Regions from separate parts of the Microbacterium sp. Se5.02b genome, predicted to be linked through region 3. Evidence: predicted binding sites of a transcription regulator. Region 3 holds the regulator's gene; each other region holds the start of a gene.
The links. Region 3 encodes LexA, which represses DNA repair genes until DNA is damaged. Its sites were predicted from a motif close to TCGAACANNTGTTCGA; they were not measured.

Region 1 (9,974 bases), 120 kb from region 3:
GGCGGCCACCCTGAACTCCGTCTTCACCCACGTCGCCGTCGTCCTCGACGCGGAACCGGACGATGACGAGGGTCCGCTCGGCAACGTCGTGATCTTCGCGAGCGATGACCCGCTGGACGTCGTGACGACCCCCGACCTTCTCGGCACACCGAGACCGCACATGCTCCACGCCGACGGTCTGACGTCATGGTTCGCCGGAGCACGCATCATGACCGACGCCGACGGCACGGACTCCCCCGACCCCGACGACCCGCTCTGGGACTAGAACTTCGCGGGGCGGCGGAGTCAGCGCCCGCCGAACATCTCGGGGAGCGACGCGGTGAACTCGTCGAAGTGGCTGTACCAGATCGTGTGTGCGGCGCCGGGGACGCTGCGCACCTCGACCCCGCCCTGCTCGAACCGACGCGCATCCTGATCGGTGACCCAGGCGCTCGGATCGGCGCGGATCACGATCGACCCCGGCACCGCCTCCCACGCCTGGTCTGGACCGCAGGAGACGGATGCCGAGGTCGCCGGGTCGAAGCGCGCGGCCGCACGTGCCTCCACCTCGGCATCCCTCTCCGAGGAGAACGGTCGGGTCGCTCTGAGTCCGTCCGGCGACATCCGCAGGAGCCGATCCTGCGCGTACGCGGCCGTGAGCGCGTGTCTGTCGGCGCCCCCGGCGAGGACGAGCGCGGCGTCGACATAGACCGCGAGGTCGGGGCGCAGCTGCTCCGCGGCCGCAGCCAGCACCGTGGCCCCGTACGAGTGGCCGATGGCGTCGACCGGCCCGCCGGGAGCCAGAACGCGCACCGTGTCCACGACGGCCGACGCCGCCCGCTCGATCGTGAGCTCCGGATCCCGGGGCGAGAGGCCATGACCGGGGAGGTCGAGCGCGATCACCCGACGACCGCGGTCCACGAGGCGCGGGACGACGCGCCACCAGCTCTCGCTCGAACCCATGAGGCCGTGGAGCAGGACGGCCGTGCGGGGGCCTTCGCCGATATCGAGTGCGTGGAGGAGCATCCGGTTCAGTCAATCACGGTCGTTACCGTTTCGTGACGATCTCGCAGCGGAGATCTCCTCGAAGCTTTCTTCGAATGTCGGTGGCCTGTGATGGACTGTCGTCATGACCGCACTGCTCGACGCGACCGACGCCCAGCTGGCGATGCTCGCCGATCTGGTCGCGTCGTTGGAGGCCGCGGAGGCGACGCTGAGCAGCATGCACGCGGCCCGCGACGGCATGCTCGCGATGGCGGGGCGCCTCGCCGTCGACATCGCGCGTGCGGCGGCGCATCCCGATCACGGCGACATGGCGATCCGCACGGTGGCGGCCGAGATCGGTGCGGCGCAGCATGTGAGCGACCGCACGATCGAGCGCCGGATGGCGGAGGCCTCCTGGCTGGTGGAGCGGTTCCCCACCGTGTGGCAGGCACAGGGCGAGGGGAGGATCACCGCCGCGCACGCGCGGGTGATCGTCGAGGCGGGAGCACATCTCGACGACGACACCGACCGTGCCGCCTACGCCGCCGAGGTGGTCGAGCTCGCCGTGCACGAGTCGCCCAACAGGCTGCGGCGGATGGCGCGGCGCATCGCGGAACGGTTCCAGGAGCGCAGCATCACCGAGCGCCATCGCGATGCCCGTGAGTTGCGGCGCGTGTGGGTGAAGGATCTCGACGACGGGATGGCCGAACTCGGGGCGCGAGGTCCCGCGGTGCTGCTGCACGGCATGTTCGACCGGTTGTCGCAGATGGCGCATGCGGTGCAGGAGGAGAGCACCCGAGCGTCGAGGGATGCCGCCACGGATGGTGTTTCCGGCACGGACGACGGTGGACCCGTCGATGGACGCACGGTGGATCAGCTCCGCGCAGATCTCCTGGTCGACCTCGCGCTCACCGGCGCGCCCGCGGGTCACGAGACCACGGAGAGCCTGCTGGGCGAGATCCGCGCCAGGGTCGAGGTCACGGTGCCGGTGCTGACGTTGATGGACGACGACACCTCGGCATCGGGTTCCTCGGCAGCGGGTTCCTCGGCAGCGGGTTCCTCGGCATCGACACCCCCGGCCGAGCTCGACGGCACGGTGCCGATCGACGCGCTGACCGCCCGCACACTCGCCGGTTCTGCTGTCGGGTGGGATCGGGTGCTGACGCATCCGATCTCCGGCGCGCTGCTCGCGGTCGACCGTTACCGTCCGAGCGAGCAGCTGCGGCGACATCTGCGCGCGCGGGATCAGCGCTGCCGGTTCCCGGGGTGCGGGATCGCGGCGCGGAAATGCGACCTCGATCACAATCACGCCGCCTCGACCGGTGGGGCGACGTCGGACACGAACCTCTCCGCCTTCTGCCGCCGACATCACATGCTCAAGCACCACTCCCCCTGGCACGTCGACCAGCGCCCCGGCGGAGTGCTGGAGTGGACGGGTCCGACCGGGCGCACCTACATCGACCGGCCGCCACCGCAGAACACGGTGACGTTCACCGCGGCCCCGGCGAGCGTGGAACCGGCGCTGACGCCGTTCTGAGACCAGGGCCGTTCCCCGGTGCGCGGTGCGCCGTCCGTGGGTCGCGACGAACCGCCCTGCCGAGAGACGACGAACCGCCCGGACCCGAAGGCCCGGACGGTTCGCATGTCCGTGAGGACGACTGCGGCGTGGCCGCTTACTCGTACGACTTCACGATCTCGAGGAGGCTCGGGACGTTGGCGTAGGCCTCGGCCGCGTTCTCCTTGGTGACGATGACCGGAGGCAGCAGGTAGGAGGGAACGACCTTGACGCCGTTGTCGTACTGCTCGGTGTCGTTGACGTCGACCTCTTCACCCTTCTGCAGCTGGCCGACCATCTTGATGGCCTGCTCCACGAGCAGCGTGGTGTCCTTGTTGATCGTGGAGTACTGGATGCCCTCCATGATCGACTTGACCGACTCGACCTCGGAGTCCTGACCCGTGACGACCGGGACATCCTTGCCCGCGCCCTGCACCGACGTGATGATCGCGCGAGCGAGCGTGTCGTTCGGGGAGAGGACGCCGTCGAGCGCCTCCGAGCCGTACGTCGACGTGAGGATCGAGTCCATGCGGCGCTGTGCGTTCTCGGGCTTCCACCCCTCGGTCGCGGTCTGCGAGATCTCGGTCTGACCGGAGACGACCTTGAGCGTGCCGTCGTCGATCTTCGGCTGCAACACCTCCATGGCGCCGTTGAAGAACACGGCCGAGTTCGCGTCGTCCGGCGAACCGGAGAACAGCTCGATGTTGTACGGAGCCTCATGTCCTGCACGCTCGGCGAGCCCGTCGAGCAGCGCCTGCCCCTGGAGCTTTCCGACCTCGAAGTTGTCGAACGCGACGTAGTAGTCCACCGCCTTCGTGTTCTCGATCAGACGGTCGTAGGCGATGACGGCGACACCGGCGTCATGGGCGGCTTCGACCTGGGTCGCGAGCTGCTTGCCGTCCTTCGCGCCGATGATGATGACCTTGGCTCCACCGGTGACCATCGCCTGGATCTGGTTCTGCTGCTCGGCGACCGTGTTGCTGGCCGGCGCGTACTGCACGTCGGCCTTGAAGCCGGCCTTCTCGAGACCATCCGTGAACAGCTGACCGGCGAGGACCCAGTTCTCCGAGGTCTTGTCGGGAAGGGCGACACCGATCGTGGCATCGGCGGCGAAGCCCTTGGCGGTCTCCTCCCCCGCTCCGGATCCGGTGTCACCGCCGCGCTCCGAAGAGCAGCCGGTGAGGGCGAAGGCGCCCGCGACGACAAGCGCTGTCGCCGACAGAAGAATCTTCTTCATGTGATCTCTTTCTCTGGTGTGTGAAGGTCTCGTCACGCGTGCGGCACGCGAGTCGACCCCTACTTTCCGCGCGTCTCTTCGACGGCGGGGGCTTCGTACTTCTGACTGGTGGGGTAGTTCGCCTTGGTCGGATCGAACGTGTCGGTCGCCGGATCCTGCTTGCTTCCGAACCGGCGCGTCAGGAAGCCGATGATCGACGGGCGCCCCTGCTGCTTGTTCCACACGTCGACGCCGACGGCGAACAGCAGCACGAGACCCTTGATCATCGAGACCACGTCGGCGCCCGCGCCCAGCAGCGCGAGGCCGTTGTTGAGGAACGCCATCACGAGACCACCGATGATCGACCCGATCACGGTTCCGATGCCGCCGGAGACGGCGGCGCCGCCGATGAACACCGAGGCGATCGCGTCGAGCTCCCACCCGTTGCCGTCCTGCGGCCCCGATGCCGTGGCCCTGGCGACGTAGATCATGCCGGCGAGCGAGGCGAGGACCGACATGTTCATCATCACGAAGAAGTCGACCCAGCGGTCCTTCACGCCCGACAGGCGCGCAGCCTGCCGGTTGCCGCCGACCGCGTAGATGTGGCGGCCGAACACGGTGTTGTTCGTGATGAAGGAGTACAGGATCACGAGGGCGAGCAGGATGACGCCCGAGATCGGGAAGCTGGTGCCCTCACGGCCCGTCGCGAAGAGCCATCCCGCGATGAGGATGACGGCGGAGATGAGCACGACCTTGGTGACGCTCACCCACAGCGGCGCCATGTCCGCGCCCATCTTGCGCTGGATGCGGCGGGTGCGGATCTCCCAGAACACGATCCACAGGGCTCCGACGAGCGCGAGGACCATGGTGAGCACGTTGAAGGGCACGGGGATGAACGACAGCTCAGGCAGATACCCCGCGCCGATCACCTTGAAGCCCTCGGGCACGGGGACCGACTGCGAGTCTCCGACCCACTGGTTCGCGCCGCGGAAGAACAGCATGCCTGCGAGTGTCACGATGAACGCGGGAACCCCGACATAGGCGACCCAGAACCCCTGCCAGGCTCCGACGAGAACACCGACCCCGAGGCCGAGGAGCACGCCGAGCGGCCAGGGGAGGTTCCAGTCGGCCATCGCCTTCGCCACCACGATGCCTGTGAACGCGGCGACCGAGCCGACCGAGAGGTCGATGTGACCCATGATGATGACCATCACCATGCCGATCGCGAGGATCAGGATGTACGAGTACTGGTTGACGACGTTGATCAGGTTGCCGGACGAGAGCGTCAGGCCGGTGCCCTTGACGATCCAGGTGAGGACCTGGAAGACGACCAGGATCACGACGAGGCTGCCGAGGATGCCGAACTGGCGGAGGGTCGACTGGCCGCCCCCGAACATCTTCGTGATGTCCTTGAAGTGGAAGCCGCGCTTCGTTGCGGTGGTGTCGGTGGTCATGCGGATGCTTTCTGGTTCGTGGAGGTCATGCTGCGCATGAGGTCCTCGGGCGTCGCCTGGTCGGCCGGGATGCAGTCGGTGACCCGACCTTCGAAGACGGTGTAGATGCGGTCGGAGATGCCCAGGAGCTCGGGGAGCTCGCTGGAGATGACGATGACGCCCTTGCCCTGCGCCGCGAGCTCGTTGATGATCGCGTAGATCTCGTACTTGGCGCCCACGTCGATGCCGCGCGTCGGCTCATCGAGGATCAGCAGGTCGGGGTCGGTGAACATCCACTTCGCCAGCACGACCTTCTGCTGGTTTCCGCCGGACAGCTTGCCGACGCCCTCCTCGACCGAGGGCGTCTTGATGCGCAGCGCCTTGCGATAGCGCTCGGCCACCGAGAACTCCTCGCGGGCGTCGACCACGCCGCGCCTCGCGATCTTCGAGAGCTTCGCGGCGACGATCGACCGCTTGATGGTGTCGAGCAGATTGAGCCCGAGCACCTTGCGGTCTTCGCTCACGTAGGCGAGCCCGTGCTTGATGGCCGCCGACACGTCGTGGAGAGCGATCTCCTGACCGTCCTTGATCATCGTGCCCGACAGGAACGTGCCGTACGACCGGCCGAAGATGCTCATCGCGAACTCGGTGCGCCCCGCGCCCATGAGCCCGGCGATGCCGACGACCTCGCCGCGACGGACGTCGATGCTCGAGCCCTTGACGACCATGCGCTCCGCGACGGTCGGATGCTGCACCCACCAGTCCTTGACCTCGAAGAACACGTCGCCGATCTCGGGCGTGCGGTCGGGGTACCGGCTCTCGAGCGAGCGACCGACCATGCCGCGGATGATGCGGTCTTCGTTGATCTCACCGCGCGAGATGTCGAGCGTCTCGACCGTGCGTCCGTCGCGGATGATCGTGATCTCGTCGGCGATCTGCTCGATCTCGTTGAGCTTGTGGCTGATCATGATCGATGCGATGCCCTTGGCCTTGAGGCCGAGGATCAGGTCGAGCAGGTGCTGCGAGTCGTTCTCGTTCAGCGCCGCGGTCGGCTCGTCGAGGATCAGCAGCTTGACGTCTTTGTTGAGCGCCTTGGCGATCTCGATCAACTGCTGCTTGCCGACCCCGAGGGTCTTGATCTGCGCGTCGGGGTCTTCGTTCAGCCCGACACGGGCCAGCAGCTCGATCGTGCGTTCCTTCTGGGCCTGCCAGTCGATGCGTCCGCCACGCTGGATCTCGTTGCCGAGGAAGATGTTCTCCGTCACGGAGAGCTCGGGGATCAGGGCGAGCTCCTGGTGGATGATCGCGATACCCGCCTGCTCGCTGGCGACGATGTCCTTGAAGCGCTGCTCCTCGCCGTAGAGCAGGATCTCCCCCTCGTAGGTCCCGTACGGGTACACCCCGGAGAGGACCTTCATGAGGGTCGACTTCCCGGCGCCGTTCTCGCCGCAGATCGCGTGGATCTCGCCGGCCCGGACGGTGATGGAGACGTCGGCGAGCGCCTTGACACCCGGGAACTCCTTGGTGATGCTGCGCATCTCCAGGATCGGGCCTGACACGGTCGGCAACGTTGCTGTAGTGCTCACGGATCTTTCCTCGCGACGTGCGGTCACCTTCGATGTGACCGTTCACATTGGTACATCGTCGTCTTCGAGGCGACCTCTGTCAAGTCGGCGCCGGCATTTCGAATCCCTACCGTGACACGGCCGGGATCCGCGTGATCCCGGGCCTCCAGGCAACAGCAAGGATCGAAAGGATTCGACACCCTCGACCGGTCGCCGAGGCGCGAGGACGCCTCAGCGCATCGCGGCGGATTCGCGCGCCCGCAGCAGGGTCTGAAGCGGGCCGAACTCCGGCGCATCCTCGCCGCGGATCTGGGCGAGCAGGATGCGCACCGCACGGCGCCCCAACTCGGGGAAGTCCTGATGCACGGTGCTGAGCGTCGGCGCCACGTGGGCCGCCACCGGGATGTCGTCGAAGCCGATCACGCTCACGTCATGCGGCACCCGCACTCCCGAATCACGGAAGCCGTGCATCAGGCCGATCGCCATGAGGTCGTTCGCCGCGAACACCGCGGTGAAGTCGCGTCGCAGCGAGAGCTCCTTGCCCGCGAAGTAGCCGAAGTCCGCCGTCCAGTCGCCGCGGATCGGCGGGAACGTCGGCAGATCGGCCTCCCGCAGACCGTCGAGGTACCCGCGCATGCGCGACTCCGCCTCGATCCAGTCCTGCGGGCCCGCCAGATGCAGGATGTCGGTGTGGCCGAGGGAGATCAGGTGCTCCGTCGCCGCCCTGGCCCCCGCCACCTGGTCGGCCGACAGGCTCACCCCGTCCGAGCCCGACGCGGTCTGCAGCGTCACGAACGGCATGTCGACGTTCATGCCCCGGAGGACATGGAACACCCGCACCTGCGGAGCGAGCACGACGATGCCGTCGACCTGCTCCCCGCGAGCTGCCGGACCGCGGTGCCGATCGCCTCGGGCGTCGTGTCGGCGAGGTTCAGCGTCGAGACCGAGTAGCCCTCCTCGCGGGCCGCATCCTCGATCCCGGCGATCGACGACGTGGGACCGAACTCCCCGATCGTGGCGGAGAGGATGCCGAGCATGTTGGACTTGCTGGTGACCAGGGCGCGCGCGGCGAGGTTCGGCCGATAGTCGAGGACCGAGATCGCGTCGAGGACCTTCGCCTTGGTCTCCGGGCGGATGCTCGGATGGTCGTTGAGCACGCGAGACACCGTCTGGTGCGAGACCCCCGCGAGTCGCGCGACATCGCGGATGCTCGGCATCCGCGCACGCTCGGAAGCAGTGGCCATCACGTGCCTCCTCGCTTGTGCACGGTCACATCGTCACTTCATTATGTCTCGCGGGCGCGCGCATGCACGTCTCGGGCGCGCGGAGGGCGCCGGAAGGGTTGTGCGCTCGCACCGGAATCACCCCGGCTTTCGTCGAGCGGCACCGGACCACCCGGCCCCTGCATGGCATCGTGGCGGCGTGGACACTCTGCTGCGCGGCGGGCGCGTCATCGACCCGAAGACCGCGACCGACCGGGTCGCCGACCTCCTGATCGCCGATGGACGGATCGCCGCGATCGGCGACGATCTCGATGCACCGGGAGGCGCCGACATCGTCGACGCCTCCGGTCTGATCGTCGGACCGGGGTTCATCGACCTCCACAGCCACGTGCACTCGATCGCGGGACAGCGGCTCCAGGCGATGGACGGCGTCACCACGGCACTCGACCTCGAAGCCGGGCTCATGCCCATCGCCGAGGCCATGGCGCGCGCGGCGGCCGACGGTCGGCCGGTGAACTACGGCTTCTCGGCATCCTGGTCGCAGGCCAGGGCCTACGCGCACCTGGACCGCGTTCCCGTCGCCGACTTCACCGCCTCGATGGACCTGCTCGCAAAGCCCGACTGGCAGCGGTCCTCCTCCCCTGCGGAGCGCCGCCACTGGCTCGGCCTGCTCGAGGACGAGCTCGGCGCCGGCGCCCTCGGGATCGGCGTGCTGATGGGGTACGCGCCGCGCTCCGATCCCGACGAGTACCTGGACCTCGCGCGGCTCGCCGCCGCCGCGCACGCCCCGACCTTCACGCATGTGCGCGAACTGATCGAGGCAGACCCCCGCACGCCCATCGACGGCTCGGAGGAGCTGGTCAGAGCCGCGGCCGAGACCGGCGCCGCGATGCACCACTGCCACGTCAACAGCACGTCGCTGCGGCACGTGGACCGCGTGCTGGCACTGCTCGACCGCAGCCGTGCCGCCGGGTCGAGGGTGACCGTCGAGGCCTATCCCTACGGCGCGGGCAGCACCGCGATCGGTGCGTTCTTCCTGGCCCCGGAGAAACTCGCAGGACTCGGCATCACGCCGCGCTCCCTCGTGCTGGTAGACACCGGAGAGCGCATCGCCGACGAGGCCCGTCTGCGCGAGGTGCGTGCGACCGACCCCGGCGCGACCTGCATCGTCACGTTCCTCGATGAGGCCGATCCCTTCGATCGCGCGCACCTGCACCGCGCGCTCGCCTACCCCGACGCGATCGTCGCGAGCGACGCGATGCCGATCTCCTGGGCGGGCGACGGACGGACGGTGTACGAGCAGCGCGACTGGCCGCTCCCCGCCGGGGGCCACACCCACCCCCGCACCGCAGGCACCTTCGCGAAGTCCCTGCGTCTGATGGTGCTCGAGAGCGGCACGTGGACCTGGCTCGAAGCGTTCCGTCGCTGCTCGCACCTGCCGGCGCGTGTTCTCGACGAGGTGTCTTCGGGGATGCGCGCCAAGGGCCACCTCGGGATCGGCGCCGACGCGGACGTCGTGGTCATCGACCCCGCCACGCTGACCGACCGTGCGACCTACGCCGACCCGACCAGGCCATCGCGAGGCATCCGCCAGCTGTACGTGCACGGCACAGCGGTCGTGCACGCGGGAGAGATCGTGACCGACGCCCTGCCGGGGCGCGCGGTGAGAGGAGACGCATGACGAACGACGAGCTGCAGGAGTTCCTGGACGCGACGGCCGCAGAGCTCGGTGTGCCCGGCGCCGTGGTCGGCGTGGTCGACGGCGACCACGACCTCGTCGCCGCGACCGGGGTCGGCGCCCTCGACACCGGTGCACGGGTGACCGAGCGGACGCTGTTCCAGATCGGATCCACGTCGAAGACCTTCACCGGGACCGTCGCGATGCACCTGATCGAGCAGGGCGAGCTCGACCTCGAGACCCGCGTCGTCGACGTGCTCCCTGACTTCCGCCTGGCCGATGCGGATGCCCTCGCCGCGCTGCGGGTGCGACACCTCCTCACCCATTCCGGCGGCTTCCTC
Region 2 (9,974 bases), 1.7 Mb from region 3:
TTCGAACCACCAGATCTTGACGAACTCACGCCCCGCGAACGACAGGATGCGGCGGTACCTGGCGCGGTGCACGCCCTGTGCCGCAGCATCCGTCATCGCGTGGTCCTCTCGCAGACCCCCATCCGATGCCGCACTGCGCGGTCAGTCCTGCGCGAGGATCGAGTACAGCCTACGGCGGGCCTCGTCGAGGATCTCGATGGTCTGCTGCACCTGCTCGGGCGAACCGCTCCGACCGACCTGGGCCGCTGCCGCTGCGAGGTCGACGCCGGCCTTGGGGAGGGCGCTGAAGCGGGCGTTGTCACGGTTGCCGTCCTTGCCGGACGACTCCCAGGGCGCCGGCGCCTCGGTGGTCTCGTCGGCGACCGCGCGGCCGGCCTCGGTGAGCGAGTAGGTCTTGCGGCCGTTCTGCTCCTCGGCCTCGATGAGCCCTTCGTCGGCGAGCAGCTGCAGCGTCGGGTACACGGAGCCGGCGCTCGGCTTCCAGGTGCCGCCGCTGCGCTCGGCGATCTCGTTGATGATCTGGTAGCCGTGCATCGGCTTCTCGGCGAGCAGCGACAGCACGGCCGTGCGGACATCGCCGCGGGCCATGCGGGAGCCGCCGGAGGGGCGCGATTCGAACGACTTGCGCAGCTGGTCCATGGCCTCGAAGATCGCGGATGCCGGACCGCCGGGGCCTGTGCCGAACCCGGATCCGCCGAAGAGGCCGCCGGGGCCGCCGTTGCTCCCGGAGCCGCTGTTGCCGCCGAACGGGTTGGAGGGGAATGCGTTGTTCATGATGACCTCCCAGTCGCGAACGATACTCAACGATATATCGTTAACCCTGAGGGTGGGGTGGGAGTTTCACACGCCCGGGCGCAGCGCAAGCCCGATGGCACCCACAGGAAACAGTGTTTAGCTCGAGCGATGTCAGCTTCGGGGGAGAACAATGCGCTGCCGGCAGACGGCTTGCGAGTGAGCGTGGTCGTCCCGGTCTTCCGGCCCGGTCCGTCTTTCGATGCGTTGATCGCGTCGCTCGATCGTCAGAGCCTTGCACCCGCCGCGTTCGAGGTGCTGCTGTGCGATGACGGGTCGGGCGAGCCGACGGGCGCGCGTCTGGCAGAGGTCGCCCGCACGCGCCCGAACGTGCGGGTGCTGTCGCTTCCGCATTCCGGGTGGCCAGGGATGCCCCGCAACCACGGGGTCGACGCCGCCCGGGGGACGTACGTGCAGTTCGTCGACCAGGACGACTATCTGTTCGACACCGCGCTCGAGGCGCTGTGCGACTACGCGGATGCGAACGCGTCCGACGTCGTCGTCGGCAAGGAGGTCGGGATCGGTCGCCCCCTTCCGAGCCGCATCTTCCGCCACGACATCCCCGACGCGAAGCTCGGCACCGATCCGCTGCTCGAGATGCTCACGCCGCACAAGCTGTTCCGCACAGCCTTCCTCCGCGAGAACGGCATCCGCTTCCCTGAGGGACGAGTGCGGCTGGAGGATCACCTGTTCGTCATGCAGGCGTATTTCGCGGCGTCGACGATCTCGGTTCTCGCGAGCGTGCCCTGCTACGCGTGGGTCAAGGAGCCGGGCAGCGCGAGCTCTGCGCGCATCGACCCCGAGACGTACTTCCCGCACCTCGAGACGGTGCTCGATGTCGTCGAGGCGCACACGGAGCCTGGCCGGCTGCGCGACCGACTGCTCCGACACTGGTTCCGCGGGAAGATCTTGAAGCGGGTCGCGGGTCGGCGGATGGTGAAGTATCCCGACGACTATCGCGAACGGCTGCTCGACGTGGTCACACCGCTGGTGCAGAGGCGCTTCGGGCCCGGGGTCGACAGCGGTCTCGGTTTCCCGAACCGGATCCGTGCCGCGCTGCTCCGCGCGGATCGTCGAGCGGATCTCGTGGCCCTGGCGGGGTTCGAGGCGGGGCTGACCTGTCGGGCCGTGGTGACGGCGGCGCGCTGGTCGCGGGGCGGAGGCCTGTATCTGACACTGCGGGTCGACATCACGCACGACGGTCGGGAGGCCCTGGTGCTCGAGACGGTCGTCACCGACGCGTCGGGTACCGCTTCGAGCGCGAGCGGGCAGAAGAAGTCGACCCGCCTCACGTCGCTGCCGCTGTCGTCGGTCGACGGTCTGCCCGCAGACCTCCTGGTCGTCGATCGCGAGCTTCGCAACGATCGGGTGGACGTGTTCCTCCGGGAGGAGACCGGCGATGATCGCCACCTCGCCGGTCGTCGACCCCGCGACCTCGCCGCGGTGGCCGTATCGATCGACCCGCTGAAGGTGTTCGACGCGCAGGACGACTCCCGCGGCGGTCGCCTCATCGTGAAAGTGCGTCGTGCGGGCTGGACGTTCGAGGTTCCGCTCCACGCCGAACCCGCGACTCTCGCACGTCTCGGTCGCTCTCCGATGCTGGCCGGGCGCCCGTGCGCGCTCGTGGCGGCGGACGATGGCGTCGTGGAACTGCGCCGGGAGTGGCCGAGTGGTCGGATGAAGGATGCTGCCGGCCGTGCCATCCGTCGACTGCGCAAGGCCGTCCGCCGACGCTGACCGCGGCGCCTCCTCGGCACTCCAGCGGCGCCTCCCCGGCACTTCGGCGGCACTCCAGCGGCACTCCAGCGGCATTTCGGCGGCATTTCGGCGGCGTCGAGATCGCGTGTCCTCCGCTTGCCTGATCGAACGATTAACGATAGATTCCTGCTGTTCTTCGACGAAAGGCGGGGTCATGAGCAGAGTGACGATCGTGGTGCTGCGGATCGTGATCGCGGTCGCGCTGCTGGGGTCGCTGGTGGTGCAGGCGCTCATCGTGCCGCTGCTGTGGCTGGATCTCGCTCAGGAGGAGCTGTGGGGCCGGATCGCGCTGGTGTCGATCGTCGTGCTCGGGGTCGGCACGCTGCAGGTGTTCGGGGTCTGTGTGTGGCTGCTGCTGACGAAGGTGCGGCGGGGATCGATCTTCTCCGAGTCGTCGTTCCGGTACGTCGATGTGATCATCGGGGCGATCCTCGTGGCGGCGGCACTCACCTGGATCCTCGCGGCACTGCTCGCTCCGGGTTCGGCCGCGCCGGGTCTCGTCGCATTGATCGGCGGCGCGGGGGTCGTGCTCGCCGGGGTGGCGCTGCTCGTCGTCGTGATGAAGGCCCTGCTGCGTCAGGCGATCGACCGCGATGCCGAGGCGCGGTCGCTTCGCTCCGAGCTCGACGATGAGGTGATCTGATGCCGGTCGTGGTCGACATCGACGTGATGATGGCGCGGAGGAAGATGAGCGTCGGCGAGCTGGCCGACCGGATCGGCATCACGCCGACCAATCTCGCCGTCTTGAAGAACGGCCGAGCGAAGGCGGTGCGGTTCACGACTCTCGACGCGCTGTGCGCCGTGCTGGAGTGTCAACCGGGTGATCTGTTGCGGTGGGAGCCCGACGCCTGAGGCTCGGCCGCACGGAGCGCCGAGCATCACCCACCGACCCCCGACAGCGGTCGTCAGGCCGCGATGTCGAAGCGTGCGCGACCACCGAGCCGTGGCTTCTGCGCGGGGTCGACGTATCGGGGCGGCACGAACCACACCCGCGGCCCTTCGATCCGGATGTCCCACCCGTTGTCGTGGATCCGGTGATGACAGGTCTCGCAGAGAAGCACTCCGTTCGAGAGATCGGTCGGCCCGTGATCTCGTCTCCACCAGCGGACGTGATGCGCTTTCGTCATCTCGGGCGGTAGACCGCACATGGCGCAGCCACCGTCTCTCTCGACCAGAGCGAGGCGTTGAGCTCGCGTGAAGAGCCGCTTCTCCCGACCCCAGTCGAGGATCTCGCTCGCCCCTCCGAGTACGCACGGGATCACTCCGCCCCCGGCTGCCATCCGTCGTGCCGCTCCCACGCTCACCGGCTGGTCGAGGCCGTCGACCGTGGCCGACCCGTGGCCTGACTCCAGTTCCTCCATCCGGATCCGCACGACCACCGTGGCGCCCGCCAGAGGAACGCGCTGCTCGCAGCCGAGCACGTGTCCGCAGAAGACGGCCAGAGCATCCGCCTGGATCATGGGCACGGAGCGCCGGTCGGCATCGGGTGATGCACCGTCGGGGGCGTCCTGGCGCGCGGCGAAGGCTGCCGTGACGTATCCGCGAATCGCGGTCACGATCGGAGCCGCGGTCTCCGCGTCGAGCTGTGCGTTCAGGTGCACCATCCCGTCGCGTTCGAAGAGCGTGAGGGAACGGCGTGCGCGCTGCTCTTCCGATCTCGGCTCGACACCGTCGGGGTCGAGCCACGCCTCGGCGCGGACGATGAGTTTGCGGACGTCGTCGAGCGCCAATCCTTCCGCGGCCTCGGTGAGCATCCGCTCCCCCGCGGCGATGCGCTCGGCTCCGGCCGCGATGCGACACCTCTCGAGCAGAGCGATGATGAGGGCCGCCGCCTGTGCACTGAGCACACCCGCGCCGAGCGCCTCTCGAACGACGGGGTAGCGCGCAGGGAGGCGTGATCCGATCAGGTCGGTGCGCGGCGCCGTGGCCTCGCCCACCTTCACCAACCGGAGAGCGTCGCCGGTCGACACTCCGGTCGTCGCGGCGATGAGCTTGGCAGGGGTGCGGAACCCCTGCTGCTTGGCCAGGCTCTCCGGGCCGAGCTCGGGGCGCGATTCATGGGTGATGCCCGCAGCCACGTCGACGTGCACCGCATCGAGCCGACGCTGCAGCGCGCCGATCGCATCGTTGACGGCGATCAGCTGCTCACGAGAGAGATCGGTCGCCTCATCGGCGCCGGCCCAGGCCGCGTCGAGGTGAGCCATCGCCTCGTGCAACCCGGTCAGTGTGGACATGCTTCATGGTATCGCGGCGGCACCTCAGTATAGAAACTTTCTTCGAATCAAATACCGAGATTCCGCACGAATAGGCCTGGCGTGCTCGGAAAGCTCCCTGCACAATTTCACACAGATTCGAAGTTATCAACGACTCTGGGAGTCGCCGACAGCCAACAGCTCCCGCAGCCGGTCGGACTCCCCTGCCGCCATCGCATAGCCGTGCTCAGGAGCCGGGTACACACCCTCACGGACCTCGGTCGCATATGCCTCGACGCCCGCGACCGCTGCCGCGCGCAGTTCGGCGTAGCGCTTCACGAACTTGGCCGCTCCCCGTCGTAGAGCCCGAGCAGGTCGTGGAACACGAGCACCTGCCCGTCGGCATCCGCTCCGGCGCCGATGCCGATCACCGGGATGTCGAGGCGCGACACCAGGACCTCCGTCACTTCGGAGGGGATCGCCTCGACGACGAGCATCGAGCACCCGGCCTCCTGCAGGGCGACGGCGTCGTCGATCACGGCGAGCGCGGCGTCAGCGGTGCGGCCCTGCGCCCGGTAGCCGCCGAGCGCCGTGGCCGTCTGCGGGGTGAGGCCCACGTGTCCGACCACGGGGATGCCGGCCTGCACCAGGGCCCGCGCCCGGTCGACGGTCGTGCCGCCGCGCTCGATCTTCACGAGATCGCAGCCCGCCTCCTTGACGAAGCGCTGCGCCGTCGCGATGGCCAGCTCGTCCGACGCCTCGTACGATCCGAACGGCAGGTCGCCGACGAGCAGCGGCCTCGTCAGCCCACGCCGCACCGCCCTGGTGAGCATGAGCATCTCGTCGATCGTTACCGGCACGGTGCTCTCATACCCCAGCACGGTCATGGCGGCCGAGTCGCCCACCAGCACGACGTCGACGCCAGCCGCCTCGACGATCTGCGCGCCGGGGTGATCGTACGCGGTGACCATGACGATGGGCTCGCCGGCGTCTTTCTTCGCGGCGAGCGCGGCGAGTGTCACGCGCTTCGCCGTGGTGGCATGGGCGCTCATGCGCGGGCCTCCGTCAACAGGCGATCGACGGCGTCGTCGACCTGGATGATCGCGTTGCCGCGGTCCACGTGCACGACGACAGGCTCGTAGCTCGCGAGGTCGTCGCGCGAGTAGTCGGCGTACGAGATGACGATGATCGTGTCTCCGGTGTGGACGAGGCGTGCGGCGGCGCCGTTGACCTGGACGACACCGGAGCCCCGCTCGCCGACGAGCGTGTACGTCTCGAAGCGGGCGCCGTTGTCGACGTCGACGACGTGCACCTGCTCGTGCGGGAGGATGTCGGCGGCCTCGAGCAGGATGGGGTCGATCGTGATCGAGCCGACGTAGTTCAGGTCGCTGTCGGTGATGGTCGCGCGGTGGATCTTCGACTTGAGCATGGTGCGTCGCATCAGGCATCGCCCTCCGGGTCGGTGGCTCTCGGGTCGGTGGCTCTCGGGTCGGTGGCTCTCGGGTCGGTGGCGCTCGGGTCGGTGGCTCTCGGGCTTGCGATGTCACTCGGCTCGGAGGTGGACGCTGTGTCGACAGGGGAGAGGAGGTGGTTGTCGATCAGGCGCGCAGCTCCGACGTGCGCCGCGACGGCGAGCAGTGCATCACTGTCGACACGGGCGAGCGGCCGCAGCGTCTCGGCATCCCGCAGCTCGAGGTACTCGGGGTCGATCCCCGCCTCCCCCAGCACCCGGCGGGCGGCCGAGAGGATGCTGCCGGCATCCCGCGCGCCTGCCGCGAACACGTCGGTGGCGGCGTCGAGGGCGCGGTTGAGAGCCGTGGCCTGCGCGCGCGCGTCCTGGTCGAGGTAGACGTTCCGCGAACTCATGGCGAGCCCGTCGGTCTCGCGCACGATCGGGCAGGCGACGATCCGCACGTCGAGGTCGAGGTCGCGCACGGCGCGGCGGACCACGAGCACCTGCTGCGCATCCTTCTGCCCGAAGTACGCCGCATCCGGACGGACGATCCCCAACAGCTTCGTGACGACCGTGGCGACCCCGTCGAAGTGGTGCGCGCCGCGGCTCGCACCGTCGAGCACGTCGGTCAGCCCCGCGACGTGGATGGTGGTGGCGAACCCGTCGGGGTACATCTCGGATGCCGTGGGCGCGAAGAGGATGTCGACACCCGCGGCCGCGGCGAGCCTGGCGTCGCGGTCTTCATCACGCGGGTAGGAGCCGAGGTCCTCGTTCGCACCGAACTGGGTCGGGTTGACGAAGAGCGAGACGACCACGAGGTCGGATGCGGCGCGCGCCTCGCGCATCAGGGAGAGGTGCCCGTCGTGGAACGCGCCCATCGTGGGGACGAGGCCGACGGCCGCGCCCTCACGCCGGGCGTGACCGACGGCCGCTCGCATCTCGGGGATCGTGCGGAGGATTCTCATGCCGGGGACTCCTTCGACTCCGCGGTCGTCGTGTCGGGAGAAGGGACGGATGTCGGTTCGAACGGAGGGGTTTCTCCCGGCATCCGCGCGTCCTCCCGACGTCCGTGCCCGGTCTTCGGCGTGCGGGAGGCGATCGTCCGTGTGGTGGCGGCGAGGGCGTCGAACGGGTCCTGCAGCCCGAGTTCTGCGGCGGCCGACCTCTGGCGGGCGACCGTCTGCGCGTCGCCGCGGGCGATCGGCCCGGTCAGAGCCTGCTGAGCGCCGAGGCTCGTCCAGTTCTCGACGGTGCGACCGACGAGCGGGGCGAGAATATCGCGAGCCTCGCCCTCGGGGATGCCGGCGGCCGAAGCGAGCTGCTCGGCCGCATCGAGCACCGTGAGGACGAAGTTCGACGCGAACGACGCGGCCGCGTGATAGCGCGCGCGGTGCTCGTCGTCGACCGCGAACGGACGTGCCCCGAGCGCCCGGGCGAGGGCGTCGGCGACGTCGAACGCCTCGTCGGTGCGGCCGGCGATCGCGGCTCCGATGCCCTGGAACACGTCAGGCGTCTCCGAACCGGTGAAGGTCTGCAGCGGGTGGAGGCTGAAGTCGACGTCGGTCAGCGGGGTCGCACCGGAGACGTGTCCGACGAGGCGCGCGTGCGGTCGGGCGACGAAGGCCACGGCCGGGATCGCCGCGTCGGGGACGCAGAGGAGCGCGATGTCGGCCGTCGGCATCGGCTGCTCGCGTCGAACCGGGCCGAGAACAGCGAACCCCGCGGCACGCAGGGCCCTGGCGAGCACGCGTCCGAGTCGCCCCGCGCCCACGAGAGCGATGGTCGTCTCTGGCGCGAGCGAAGAGGATGTCTGCATGTCGATTCCGGGCCGATCATGGGCGAGCGATGGGGGCGGTGCGGATGCCAGAAGTATCCGCCCCGTGCCGCTTCCGCTCCAAATCTGGGAGCAATCAGGCAAGGCAGAGATCTAGGTAGCTTGGCATAAAGGTATGTTCAGCGCACACGGGGCGCGCATTTCGATCCCCAGCGATTCCGGCGGCCGTGGCCCGGCAACTCCGTGCGCCGACCTCGAACGAGCTGATCGATGGGTGCGCGCCTCACGACGCACACCCACCGATCCCCGTCTCTCAGTCGCGACGCCACACGGCCACGATCGCCGCTCCGAGCAGCGCGAGGCCGGCGGCTCCGATGAAGAGCCATGAGAAGCCGCCGGTCAGCGCTTCAGCGGCCGGGGCGCCGCCTGCGGTGAGGGCCGCCGTGCGCAGTCCTGCGACGGTGCCGAGCACGGCGAGACCGACCGCTCCGCCGATCTGCTGACTCGTGTTGATGAGGCCGCCAGCGAGGCCGGCCTCTGCGCCTTCGACGCCGTCGACCGCGAGCTGGGTGGTCGCCACCACGGCACCTCCGAGTCCGATGCCGATCAGCAGCGTGGGGCCGAGGAGGTGCACGGCGAACACGGCGTCGGAGGGCGCGGCGGCGAGCCAGAGGAGTCCTCCCGTCAGCACCAGCAGCGCACCGATCAGCACGGGCCGGGTGCCGAGTCGGGCGATGAGCGCAGGGGCTCCGCCGGCGACGAGCACGAGCACGCCGGCGAGGGGCAGCTGCGTGAGGCCCGCCGTGAGCGCGTCGTATCCGAGCACCGCCTGCATGTACACCGACAGGGCGAAGAAGAGCGCGACCATGGCGGCGCCGCCGAGCAGCATCACGGTGTTTCCCAGGGCGAGGTTGCGGTTGCGGAACACCGACAGCGGCACGAGGGGCTCGGCGCTGCGACGTTCGATCGCGATGAACGCGACGCCGAGCAGCAGGGCGGCGGCGAGCAGCACGAGGGGCAGCGGGTGCACGAAGCCGACCTGCTCGACCGCGCTGAGAGCGCCGACGAGAGCGACGAGCGCGCCGGTGACGGTCACGGCTCCCGCGGCATCCAGACGACCGGGCGTGCGGATGCCGTCACGCGTGACGAGCAGAGGGATCGCGATGAGCACGAGGGCGCCGACGGGCACGTTCACGAAGAACACCGCCTGCCAGCCGAGGGTGGCGGTGAGGACCCCGCCGAGCAGCACCCCGGCGGCGGATCCGATGCCGGCGACCGCACCCCAGACGCCGAGGGCCTTGGTCCGTTCGGAGTCGTCAGGGAACAGATGGGTCAGCAGCGCGAGGGCGGCGGGGGCGAGGAGCGCCGCCGACACACCCTGCAGAGCGCGGGCTCCGAGCAGCATCTCGCTCGAGACCGACAGCCCGGCGAGGGCGGAGGCCGCGACGAACCCGGCCGTCCCGATGAGGAACACCCGGCGGTGACCGTAACGGTCGGCCAGGCGTCCACCGAGCAGGAGCAGCCCGCCGAACGCGAGCACGTACGCGGTGATGACCCAGGCCAGGGCGGCGGTGTCCATGCCGAGCTGCCGGCCGAGGACGGGGAGGGCGATGTTCACGATCGAGGCATCCAGCACGACCAGGAACTGTGCGAGTGCCAGGACGCTCAGGGCGAGCCAGCGGTGCGTGCTGCGCGGTGCGGTGACCGGGAGAGAGGTGAGGGTGGTCATGAGCTGCTCCATTCGTGGTGTTCGTTGTGGTGGTGGATGAGTGATTACTCACTCACTCTTCAGGACAGAAGGAAGGGCGATGATCCCGCCGCGAGATCAGTCGGGGTGCGTGATGCCCTTGGTCAGCAGAGCGACCCAGTCCCCCGGGCGCCCGTCGAGCTGCGTCGTGACGATCAGGTGGCACAGCTGCCCGTAGGCGATGAAGCGCTGCACGTCGTCGTCGCTCGCGCGCGAACGGGTCTTCGCGAACGTCGTGACACGTTCGAGCCCCGTCCG
Region 3 (9,974 bases):
TGCACCAGCACGACGTACGGGGGCAGCTCGTCATCCGGCGCTTGGGCCCCGGGGTTCGCGGGTGGATAGGCGAAGGCATGCACGGTGCCGTGCGGGCCCTCGACCTCGATCGGCAGGGCGCGGGGCATCCACTCCGGCTCGACGGGCTCACCGCCGCGCACTGCGACGACCTCCCCGGAGTCGACGTCGACGCACCAGAGACCTGGCGCGACGACGGAGCCGTTGCCGGAGAGGAGGACGCGCGTGCCGTCGACGTCGTCCACGCTCACGTGGCCGTCGGCGGGGACATCGAGAGGACGGGCCGCACCATCGGGATCGATCACGACCACCGCGTCGCGGCCGTTCGTGCGGACGGCGACGATCCGTCCGTCGTCCAGCAGCTGGTACCAGCGGTTCCCGAGGACCCAGAGCCCGTAGCCGGTGTCGGCGTCGACAGCCGCGAACGGCTCAGGATCCGCCGTCGCTCCGTTCCCGTCGATCGCGACGCGGTGCAGGGCCCACCGGCCACTCGGGTCGTCGGCGAACAGAAGCTCCGCATCCGTCCGCCACTCGGGCTGCAGTGCCGCGTGCGAGGGGATCGTGCGGGCTTCTCCGCCTGCGAGTGCCGCGACGCGCACCTGGGCGGATTCCCACGGCATGCGACCGCGATCCCAGGCCACCCACGCGACCCGCTCGCCGTCGGGGGAGAGCGCGGGGTGGGCGAAGAACCCGTCGCCCTCGGAGACCACACGGATCGCCGAAGCGTCTTCGGCGGCCGAGCCGTCGAGCGGGATCTCGACGATCGCGCGAGTGTGCGGCTCTGTCGACAGGTCTTCGCGCACGGCGAGGAGGTGGCCGCCCTGAAGGCGCAGCCCCCGTGCGAGGGGCCGGGAGATGTGAGCGGAACGGGCTCTGCCCCGGCGTGAGCCGCCACACGCGCTGATCGCCCGCATCCACGAAGTACAGGCCGCCGACCGCATCGCTCGTCCAGGCGCCGCCTCCGTACTCATGCACCCGGGATCGCGCGCTCCACGGTGCGGGGAGGATCTCCGCACCGGACGAGCTCCGCACCGTGACCCGACCCTTCTCGGACGGGACGGACTCGCCCCACCAGATCTCGGAACCGACGAAGCGGGCGCCGTCGATCCGAGGGGAGGAGGCGGCGACGGACGCGGCGGAGAAGGGCGAGGACCAGGAACCGTACGGGGACGACATGCCTCGAGCCTATGCGGCGATGACACACGACGTCACACACGTGCACGGACCCTCCGCCGTGTTCTAGGTTTCTGGAAACGCACCGGTTCGCCCCGGAGCGTGGAGCGACAGCCGAGCCCGGCACCCGCCCGCGAACGACGCCATCTGTGTCGTGCGCGGTCCCCGGCCCGCCTTGTCCCCAGGAGAGAAGATGTCTTCCGAGACTGAGACCTCAGGCACCCCTCGAGTGCCCTTCTCCTTCGAGCTCTACCCTCCGCGTTCGGAGTCGAGCGAGGAGGCGCTGCACGAGACCGTGCTGCGCCTCGCCGCAGCAGGACCCGACTTCCTCTCCGTCACCTACGGCGCCGGCGGTTCGACGGGCGGCCGCTCGCTCGACGTGCTGCGCTTCATCAGGGAGCGCACGGATGTCGAACCGCTCGCGCACCTGACCTGCGTCGGCAACACCTATGCGGGCGCGGCGACGCTCATCCGCGAGTTCCTCGACGCCGGCATCCTCAGCTTCCTCGCCCTGCGCGGCGATCCGCCGGTCGGCCAGACCGAGGGGTACCTCGGCGACCTCGAGAGCGCGGCTCAACTCGTGCAGCTGATCGACCGCGTGCAGGCGGAGCGGGCTCCCTACGAGGAGTCCCCGGTGCCGGGCTTCCCCCGTGCGGCGCGCGTCGATCCGCGGCGCAAGGTGAACATCGCGGTCGCCGCGTTCCCCAAGGGGCACCCGCGCGCGACGCACCGGACGCAGGATGTCGAGGCCCTCCTCGCCAAGCAGGCCGCGGGTGCGACCTTCGCGATCACGCAGCTGTTCTTCCACCCCGACGACTACCTCGCATTCGTCGAGCGCGCTCGTGCCGCCGGGGTGTCGATCCCGATCCTGCCCGGCATCATGCCGATCACCTCGCCCGCCCGTCTGAAGCGCGTGCTCGAACTCACCGGAGAAGACCTCCCGAGCGAACTCGCGATCGCGCTCGACGTCGAGCCGACGGCGCAGGGCCGTCGCGAGATCGGGATCGAATGGGCCGCCCGGCTCGCCCGCGACGTCGTGGCCGGAGGCGCGCCGGGCGTGCATCTCTACGCGTTCAACCAGCACGAGACCGTCCTCACCGTCCTCGCAGAAGCCGGCATCCTCCCGGCTCTGCGCCACTGAGCCCCGCCGAAAGGAAACACCATGACCGCATTCCCTGAGGGCACCGTCCTCGGTTACCCCGTATCGGCCGTCGCCGCGAGCTCAAGAAGGCCGTCGAGGCGTTCTGGGCGGGTCGCATCGACGAGCAGGAGTTGGAGCGCACCTCCGCCGAGCTGCGTGCGGCGACACGCGACCGTCTCGCTGCCCTCGGGCTCGGACGCGACGACTCGGCCATCCCGGAGTCGTTCTCGTACTACGACCAGGTGCTCGACGCCGCCGTCACCGTCGGCGCGATCCCTGCGCGCTTCGAGAGCCTGCGTGCTGCAGACGGCACCGTCGGTCTCGCCGCGTACTTCACGATCGCCCGCGGCGAGGGGGACCGCGCGCCGCTCGAGATGACGAAGTGGTTCGACTCGAACTACCACTACCTGGTGCCCGAGATCGGTCCGGAGACCGTGTTCTCGCTCTCCAGCGAACGGCTTGTCGGGGAGGTCGCCGAGGGCATCGCCGCCGGCTTCGTGACCCGCCCGGTGGTCGTCGGTCCGGTGACGCTGCTCGCGCTCGCGAAGGCGTCCGACGATGCCCCGGAGGGCTTCGACCCGCTCTCGCGTCTCGAGGATGTGCTCCCCGTGTACGTCGAACTGCTCGCGAAGCTCCGCGCCGCAGGCGCGGAGTGGGTGCAGCTGGACGAGCCGGCGCTCGTGAGCGAGTCCCTTCCCGCGGACGTCGCGCAGCTGTCGGAGGCGGCCGCGCGAGCGCTGGCTGTGCTCGGCGGTGCGAGCGATCGCCCGTCGATCCTGGTCGCCGCTCCGTACGCCGAGCTCGGCGCGGTGTTCCCGGTGCTCGCGGCAGCGCCGGTCGAAGCCATCGCCGTCGACCTCGTGCGCGGGGGCGTTCCCGCCGCGGCGGCCGGCCTCGAGGGCAAGACCCTCGTCGGCGGCGTCGTCGACGGACACAACATCTGGCGCGGTGACCTCGCGAAGGCCTTCGGTGCGCTCGAAGAACTCCGCGCGCTCGGTGCGCCCGTCGCGGCAGCCACATCGACCTCGCTGCTGCACGTGCCCCACGATGTCGCGGACGAGTCGCAGCTCGACGCCCGATTGGTCTCCTGGCTGGCCTTCGCCGATCAGAAGGTCGAGCAGGTCGGTGTTCTCGCCCGTGGCCTCGTGGCGGGACGAGGCGCGATCGCCGCAGAGCTCGATGCGGCGTCCGCAGCACTCGCGGACCGCCTCACCGCCCCTGGCGTCCGTGACGGTGCCGTGCGTCAGCGCGCGCTGGGGGAAGCTGACTTCTCCCGCGTCTCGTACGAGGAGCGCGAGGTCGCGCAGGAGGCGCTGGGTCTTCCCGCGCTGCCCCTGACGACGATCGGCTCGTTCCCGCAGACCGGCGACATCCGTCGGGCCCGCGCGCGCTTCACGCGGGGGAGATCCCGGCAGAGGACTATGACGACTTCCTGCGCCGCGAGGTCGCCAGTGTCGTCTCGCTGCAGGAGGACCTCGGTCTCGACGTGCTGGTGCACGGCGAGCCCGAGCGCAACGACATGGTGCAGTACTTCGCCGAGAACCTCGACGGTTTCGCAGTCACGGAGAACGGCTGGGTGCAGTCCTACGGCTCCCGTGCCACGCGTCCCTCCATCCTGTGGGGCGACGTCTCGCGGCCGGCGCCGATCACGGTCGACTGGTCGACCTATGCGCAGTCGTTGACGACGAAGCACATGAAGGGCATGCTCACGGGACCCGTGACGATCCTCGCGTGGTCGTTCGTGCGCGATGACCAGCCGCTGGGCGAGACCGCGAACCAGGTGGCCTTGGCGCTGCGCGACGAGATCACCGATCTCGAGAGGGCCGGCATCGCGATCATCCAGGTCGACGAGCCCGCGTTGCGCGAGCTCCTGCCCCTGAAGAAGGCAGACCAGCCGGCGTACCTCGACTGGTCGGTGGCATCGTTCCGCCTCGCCACGGGCGGTGCTGCCGCCGGCACACAGGTGCACACCCACCTGTGTTACTCCGAGTTCGGCGTCGTGATCGATGCGATCCGCGCCCTGGATGCCGACGTGACCTCGATCGAGGCGGCACGCAGCCGGATGGAGGTCGTCGCCGACATCGCGGAGGTCGGCTTCGACCACGGCATCGGGCCCGGCGTGTACGACATCCACTCGCCGCGGGTGCCTACTGTCGAGGAGGTCGAGTCACTCCTGCGCCGGGCGGTCGAGGAGATCCCGACCCGTCAGCTCTGGGTGAACCCGGACTGCGGCCTGAAGACCCGTGGATACGACGAGACGACCGCGTCTCTGCGCAACATCGTTGAGGCGACCCGTCGCGTGCGTGAGGACGTGAACGTCACGGCCTGATCCGCCCGTACCGCGCGAAGGCCCTCCCGGATTCCGGGAGGGCCTTCGTCGTGAAGCGGCGGAGCGTCAGACGGCGCGGAGCACGGCCACGACCTTGCCCAGCACCACGGATTCGTCGCCGAGGATCGGTTCGAAGGAGGAGTTGCGGGGGAGGAGCCAGGTGTGGCCGTCGCGACGGCGGAGCACCTTGACCGTGGCCTCGCCGTCGAGCATGGCGGCGACGATCTCGCCGTTCTCCGCATTGTTCTGCGACCGAACGACCACCCAGTCGCCGTCGCAGATCGCGGCATCGATCATGGACTCGCCCGACACCTTGAGCATGAACAGGTCTCCCTTGCCGACGAGCTGGCGCGGGAGGGGGAAGATCTCCTCGACCTGCTGGTCCGCCGTGATCGGCACGCCGGCCGCGATCCGGCCGACCAGGGGGACGAGGGCGGCGTCTCCGACGGGAGTCGCCACATCGGCCGGGTTCTCACCGCTCGCCCCTGGGAGGTCGATCAGGACCTCCATGGCCCGCGTCTTGCCGGGGTCGCGGCGCAGGTAGCCGCTCAACTCGAGCTGCCCGAGCTGGTGCGTGACGCTCGAGAGGGACTTGAGGCCGACGGCGTCGCCGATCTCGCGCATGCTCGGCGGATAGCCGTGGTGCGCGATGGAGTTCTGGATGACCTCGAGGATCGCCATCTGCTTCGGGCTCAGGCTCTTGCGACGGCGCGTCCGCGGTGCCTCCGACTCGGGGGCCGAGTTCTCGCTCATGGTGCTCCTTAAGTGCGGTGATCCGACGTCGCTCTTCGAATGTCGGAGGCCCGTGGTGGGGTGTTCTTGTCGAAACCGTATCCGAGAATCGGCGCGATCTGGAAGATCTGTTCGAGCGTGTCGCCCGAAAAGCGGAGGTGGTTTCGAAGAATACTTGACAGATGTTCGAACTCGAAGATATCTTCGGTACGTAGCTTCGCATTCACGGCTCCCGGCCGAGTCGGGAATGCGAACGCTACGCCAACTTCCCCGAGGCTCCGGCCGAGGGACAGGCTAAGGAGCACGACATGAGCAGCATCAGCTTCAGCACCGCAGCGGTCATCCCGGCGCAGGCCCGACCGGCCACGCGACTCCGACTGACGGCGCGTGGACGTGGCGTGCTGCTCGCTCTCGCCTCCCTTCCTCTGGCCGCCGGCATCGCGTTCGCGGCACTCAGCGGGGGCAGCGCCGCCGCCTCCGGGGCGGATACGGCGGTCGCCGCGGTCGAGACCGTGACGGTCATGCCGGGAGACACCCTCTGGTCGATCGCCACCGCTGTCGCTCCGAACTCCGACCCCCGAGACGTCATCGGCGAGATCAGCCGCATGAACCTGCTGCGCAGCGGTGGACTCCAGGTCGGCCAGGAGCTCGCGATCCCGGCGGAGTACACGAACTGAAGCCTCGCGGGAGGCGACGCGACGTTTCGTCATCCGCACGACCAGCCGCTTAACATGGGGAGGGTGACCTTCTCCCTCAATGATCTTCCTCTTCGTGATGATCTTCGCGGTCTGACGCCCTACGGTGCACCGCAGGCGCCCCTCCCGATCGCGTTGAACGTGAACGAGAACACGCATCCGATCCCGGATGCCGTCGCGAGCGACATCCTCGACGACATCGCGGTGGCGATCCACGAGGTCAACCGGTACCCCGACCGGGAGTTCACGGCACTCCGGGAGGCCTTCGCCGAGTATCTGGGGCACGGCCTCTCCGCGGACCAGATCTGGGCGGGCAACGGATCGAACGAGGTGCTCCAGCACATCCTGCAGGCCTTCGGAGGGCCGGGGCGCACCGCGTTCGGCTTCGCACCCACGTACTCGATGTATCCGCTCATCACGCAGGGGACCGGGGCCCGTTGGATCGCCGGCACGCGGCAGCCCGACTACACGATCACCCCGAGGAAGCCGCGGAGCAGGTGCGCGCCGCCGACCCCGACGTGATCATCCTGTGCACGCCCAACAACCCCACGGGCACTCCGCTCGGACTCGATGTCGTCGAGGCCGTGTACGAGGCCGCTCGAGGGATCGTGATCGTCGATGAGGCCTACCAGGAGTTCGCGCCCCACGACGCCCCCTCGGCCCTGACGCTCCTCGACGGGCGTCCTCGCCTCGCGGTGTCCCGCACCATGAGCAAGGCGTTCGCCTTCGCCGGGGCGCGGGTCGGATACCTGGCGGCCGACCCCGCGTTCATCGATGCGCTGCGTCTGGTGCGCCTGCCGTATCACCTGAGTGCGCTCACGCAGGCGGCCGCGGTCGCGGCACTGCGCAATGCCGACGTGATGCTCGGGATGGTCGAGGAGATCGTCGAGCAGCGCGACCGGATCACCGCGACTCTCGAAGCGCTCGGCTATGCACCGCACGAATCGTGGTCGAACTTCGTCCTCTTCGGCGGGGTGGCGGACCCGCACACGACATGGCAGCAGCTGTACGACCGCGGCGTGCTGGTGCGCGATGTCGGGATCCCCGGACACCTCAGGGTGAGCGCGGGCACCGAGGCCGAGACCACGGCGTTCCTCGATGCGCTGGCCTCGATAGGATCGGCATCATGAGCACCCCGTAACGACGCCGCGCACCGCGAGCCGTGTCCGCAGCACGTCGGAGTCCACCGTCGAGCTCGAACTGAACCTCGACGGCACGGGTGCGAGCCGCATCGACACCTCGGTGCCCTTCTTCGACCACATGCTCACGGCCTTCGCGAAGCACTCGCTCACCGACCTCACCGTGCGCGCTTCGGGCGACACCGACATCGACGCGCACCACACGGTGGAAGACGTCTCCATCGTGCTCGGCCAGGCGATCCTGGAAGCTCTCGGCGACAAGTCCGGGATCTCCCGCTACGGTGACGCGCTCGTGCCGCTCGACGAGGCCCTCGCGCAGGCGGTCGTCGACATCTCCGGTCGGCCGTACCTCGTGCACAGCGGCGAGCCCGCGGGATTCGAGCACCACCTCATCGGGGGCCACTTCACGGGATCGCTGGTGCGTCACTCGTTCGAGGCCATCACGTTCAACGCGGCGTTGACGGTGCACGTGCGCGTGCTGGGCGGACGCGACCCGCATCACATCGCCGAGGCGGAGTACAAGGCCTTCGCCCGGGCGTTCCGCCAGGCCAAGGCGCTGGATCCGCTGGTCGAGGGCATCCCCTCCACCAAGGGGGCACTGTGAGCAGGACGCCCCGGGTCGCGGTCTTCGACTACGAGTCGGGCAATGTCCACTCGGCGGTCAAGGCGCTGGCCGCGGCCGGAGCGGATGCGGTGCTGACGCGCGACCGCACGGCGGCGCTCGAGGCCGATGGGCTCCTGGTTCCGGGCGTCGGTGCGTTCCAAGCCGTCCGCGATGCGCTGCACGCGCACGGCGGCGACGAGATCATCGATCGGCGATTGGCCGGAGGCCGCCCGGTGATGGGCATCTGCGTCGGCATGCAGGTGCTCTTCGCGCACGGCGTCGAGCGAGGGCACGACACCGAGGGCTTGGGCGAGTGGCCGGGAGCCGTCACCGAGCTCAATGCGCCGGTGCTTCCCCACATGGGCTGGAACACGGTCGAGCCCGGAGCCGACAGCGTCCTGTTCCGTGGACTCGAGGAGGAGCGCTTCTACTTCGTGCACTCCTACGCGGCGCAGTCGTGGGAGCTCGATGTCATCCCTCCGTTCCCCGAGCCTGTCCTCACCTGGACGACGTATGGCGATCCGTTCCTCGCTGCCGTCGAGAACGGGCCGTTGTCGGCGACGCAGTTCCACCCGGAGAAGTCGGGTGAAGCGGGCATCCAACTGCTGCGCAACTGGGTCGGGAGTCTCTGACCCCGACCGTCGACGTCATCCGTTTTGTCAGCCGCCCGTCGGCGGACTACCCTCGGTTCTCGTGCCCGGTCCGGGCCGCTGACCTTCCCGATGCAAGGACCCCATGAACGACTTCGCGCAGTCCCCCTCGCTCACGCTCCTTCCCGCGGTCGATGTCGCCGGGGGAAAGGCCGTCCGCCTCACCCAGGGTGAGGCCGGGTCCGAGACGAGCTACGGCGACCCGCTCGACGCCGCAGGGGAGTGGGCAGCGCAGGGCGCGAAGTGGATCCATCTCGTCGACCTCGACGCGGCATTCGGGCGTGGCAGCAATGCACCGATCCTGCGCAAGGTGATCAAGCAGTTCAAGGGCGTGAACATCGAGCTCTCCGGCGGCATCCGCGACGACGCGACGCTGGAGGCGGCACTCGAGAGCGGCGCCACCCGGATCAACCTGGGCACGGCAGCGCTGGAGAACCCCGAGTGGGCGGCCGATGTCATCGGCCGTTTCGGCGAGGCGATCGCGGTCGGCCTGGATGTGCGGGGCACGACGCTCGCCGCCCGCGGCTGGACCAAGGAGGGCGGCGACCTCTGGGAGGTGCTCGAGCGCCTGGAGGATGCCGGCTGCAGCCGCTACGTGGTCACCGACGTCACCAAGGACGGCACGCTCCGCGGCCCCAACCTCGAGCTGCTGAGGGAGGTCACCTCGCGCACGCCGAAGCCGGTCGTCGCGTCCGGCGGCATCTCGAACCTCGACGACATCGCGGCCCTCCGCGATCTCGTACCCTCGGTGTGGAAGGTGCGATCGTCGGCAAGGCTCTCTATGCCGGCGCGTTCACCCTGGCTGAGGCACTGGATGTCGCCGGAGACTGACGGGCACGCCTGCGGGCCGGAGTCGCACAACCACGGCGACTCGGCCGGAGTCCCGTGGGAGGGACGCAGCTTCGAGTCGAACCCGCACGCGGCGGATGACGGCTCCGCCGATCCCGCGCTGCTCTCCGCGCTCCTGCGTTTCCGCGCGGGGGAGGGCAGTCAGGTCGAGGTCGTCGACGCCTTCCGTTCCGCTCGCGTGCTGATCCCGCTGATCGCCGAGAAGGGCGAAGAGGGCGTCGCGCCGAACGGGCTCGCCGTCGACAAGACGCAGGAGCTGTCGATCGTGACGGTGGCCGCTCCGGATGGGCGCCGCGTGCAGCCGGTGTTCTCCTCGGTCGACGCGATGCAGAAGTGGGACCCCGCCGCGCGGCCCATCCCGGTCGAGGCGCTGCGTGCCGCGCTGGCCGCGTCGGCCGAAGACACCGATCTGATCGTGCTCGACCCGACCTCCGACACGGAGTTCGTGATCCGGCGGCCCGCGGTGGGGCGATCGCCCAGGAGCACCCCTGGGAGCCGAGCTTCCTCTCCACCGAGGTGTACACCGCGCTCCAGGAGAGCGTGGCGCACGAGTTGGCGGTGATCGACGTCGCTGTGGCATCCGGTGACCCCGATGCCCGCCTGCGCGGCCCCGAGCTGATCGTGATCCTGGAGCTCGTGGACGG

Region 1: K1X59_RS13725 (HNH endonuclease signature motif containing protein) is a predicted target of LexA. The motif match lies at 1,064-1,079, and genes of this name have one in related genera.
Region 2: K1X59_RS01445 (HNH endonuclease signature motif containing protein) is a predicted target of LexA. The motif match lies at 4,815-4,830, and genes of this name have one in related genera.

Annotation. Positions count from the first base shown of each region.
Region 1 is NZ_CP080491.1:2,772,829-2,782,802, forward strand. Features, by position in the region: gene K1X59_RS13715 (spermine synthase) at 1-265, shown strand, start outside; gene K1X59_RS13720 (alpha/beta fold hydrolase) at 286-1,005, opposite strand; gene K1X59_RS13725 (HNH endonuclease signature motif containing protein) at 1,109-2,500, shown strand; gene K1X59_RS13730 (sugar-binding protein) at 2,637-3,755, opposite strand; gene mmsB (multiple monosaccharide ABC transporter permease) at 3,815-5,188, opposite strand; gene mmsA (multiple monosaccharide ABC transporter ATP-binding protein) at 5,185-6,705, opposite strand; partial or broken gene K1X59_RS22915 (LacI family DNA-binding transcriptional regulator) at 6,964-7,976, opposite strand; gene K1X59_RS13750 (amidohydrolase family protein) at 8,155-9,636, shown strand; gene K1X59_RS13755 (serine hydrolase) at 9,633-9,974, shown strand, end outside.
Region 2 is NZ_CP080491.1:278,632-288,605, reverse strand. Features, by position in the region: gene K1X59_RS01470 (AarF/ABC1/UbiB kinase family protein) at 1-96, opposite strand, end outside; gene K1X59_RS01465 (PadR family transcriptional regulator) at 142-774, opposite strand; gene K1X59_RS01460 (glycosyltransferase) at 904-2,529, shown strand; gene K1X59_RS01455 (DUF2975 domain-containing protein) at 2,705-3,193, shown strand; gene K1X59_RS01450 (helix-turn-helix transcriptional regulator) at 3,193-3,402, shown strand; gene K1X59_RS01445 (HNH endonuclease signature motif containing protein) at 3,456-4,784, opposite strand; partial or broken gene panB (3-methyl-2-oxobutanoate hydroxymethyltransferase) at 4,911-5,794, opposite strand; gene panD (aspartate 1-decarboxylase) at 5,791-6,183, opposite strand; gene panC (pantoate--beta-alanine ligase) at 6,183-7,160, opposite strand; gene K1X59_RS01425 (Rossmann-like and DUF2520 domain-containing protein) at 7,157-8,011, opposite strand; gene K1X59_RS01420 (MFS transporter) at 8,283-9,698, opposite strand; gene K1X59_RS01415 (TetR/AcrR family transcriptional regulator) at 9,795-9,974, opposite strand, start outside.
Region 3 is NZ_CP080491.1:2,647,921-2,657,894, reverse strand. Features, by position in the region: gene K1X59_RS13145 (prolyl oligopeptidase family serine peptidase) at 1-821, opposite strand, end outside; gene K1X59_RS13140 (methylenetetrahydrofolate reductase) at 1,385-2,332, shown strand; partial or broken gene metE (5-methyltetrahydropteroyltriglutamate--homocysteine S-methyltransferase) at 2,354-4,661, shown strand; gene lexA (transcriptional repressor LexA) at 4,728-5,414, opposite strand; gene K1X59_RS13125 (LysM peptidoglycan-binding domain-containing protein) at 5,702-6,070, shown strand; partial or broken gene K1X59_RS13120 (histidinol-phosphate transaminase) at 6,125-7,218, shown strand; gene hisB (imidazoleglycerol-phosphate dehydratase HisB) at 7,289-7,831, shown strand; gene hisH (imidazole glycerol phosphate synthase subunit HisH) at 7,828-8,463, shown strand; partial or broken gene priA (bifunctional 1-(5-phosphoribosyl)-5-((5-phosphoribosylamino)methylideneamino)imidazole-4-carboxamide isomerase/phosphoribosylanthranilate isomerase PriA) at 8,567-9,312, shown strand; partial or broken gene K1X59_RS13100 (SseB family protein) at 9,296-9,974, shown strand, end outside.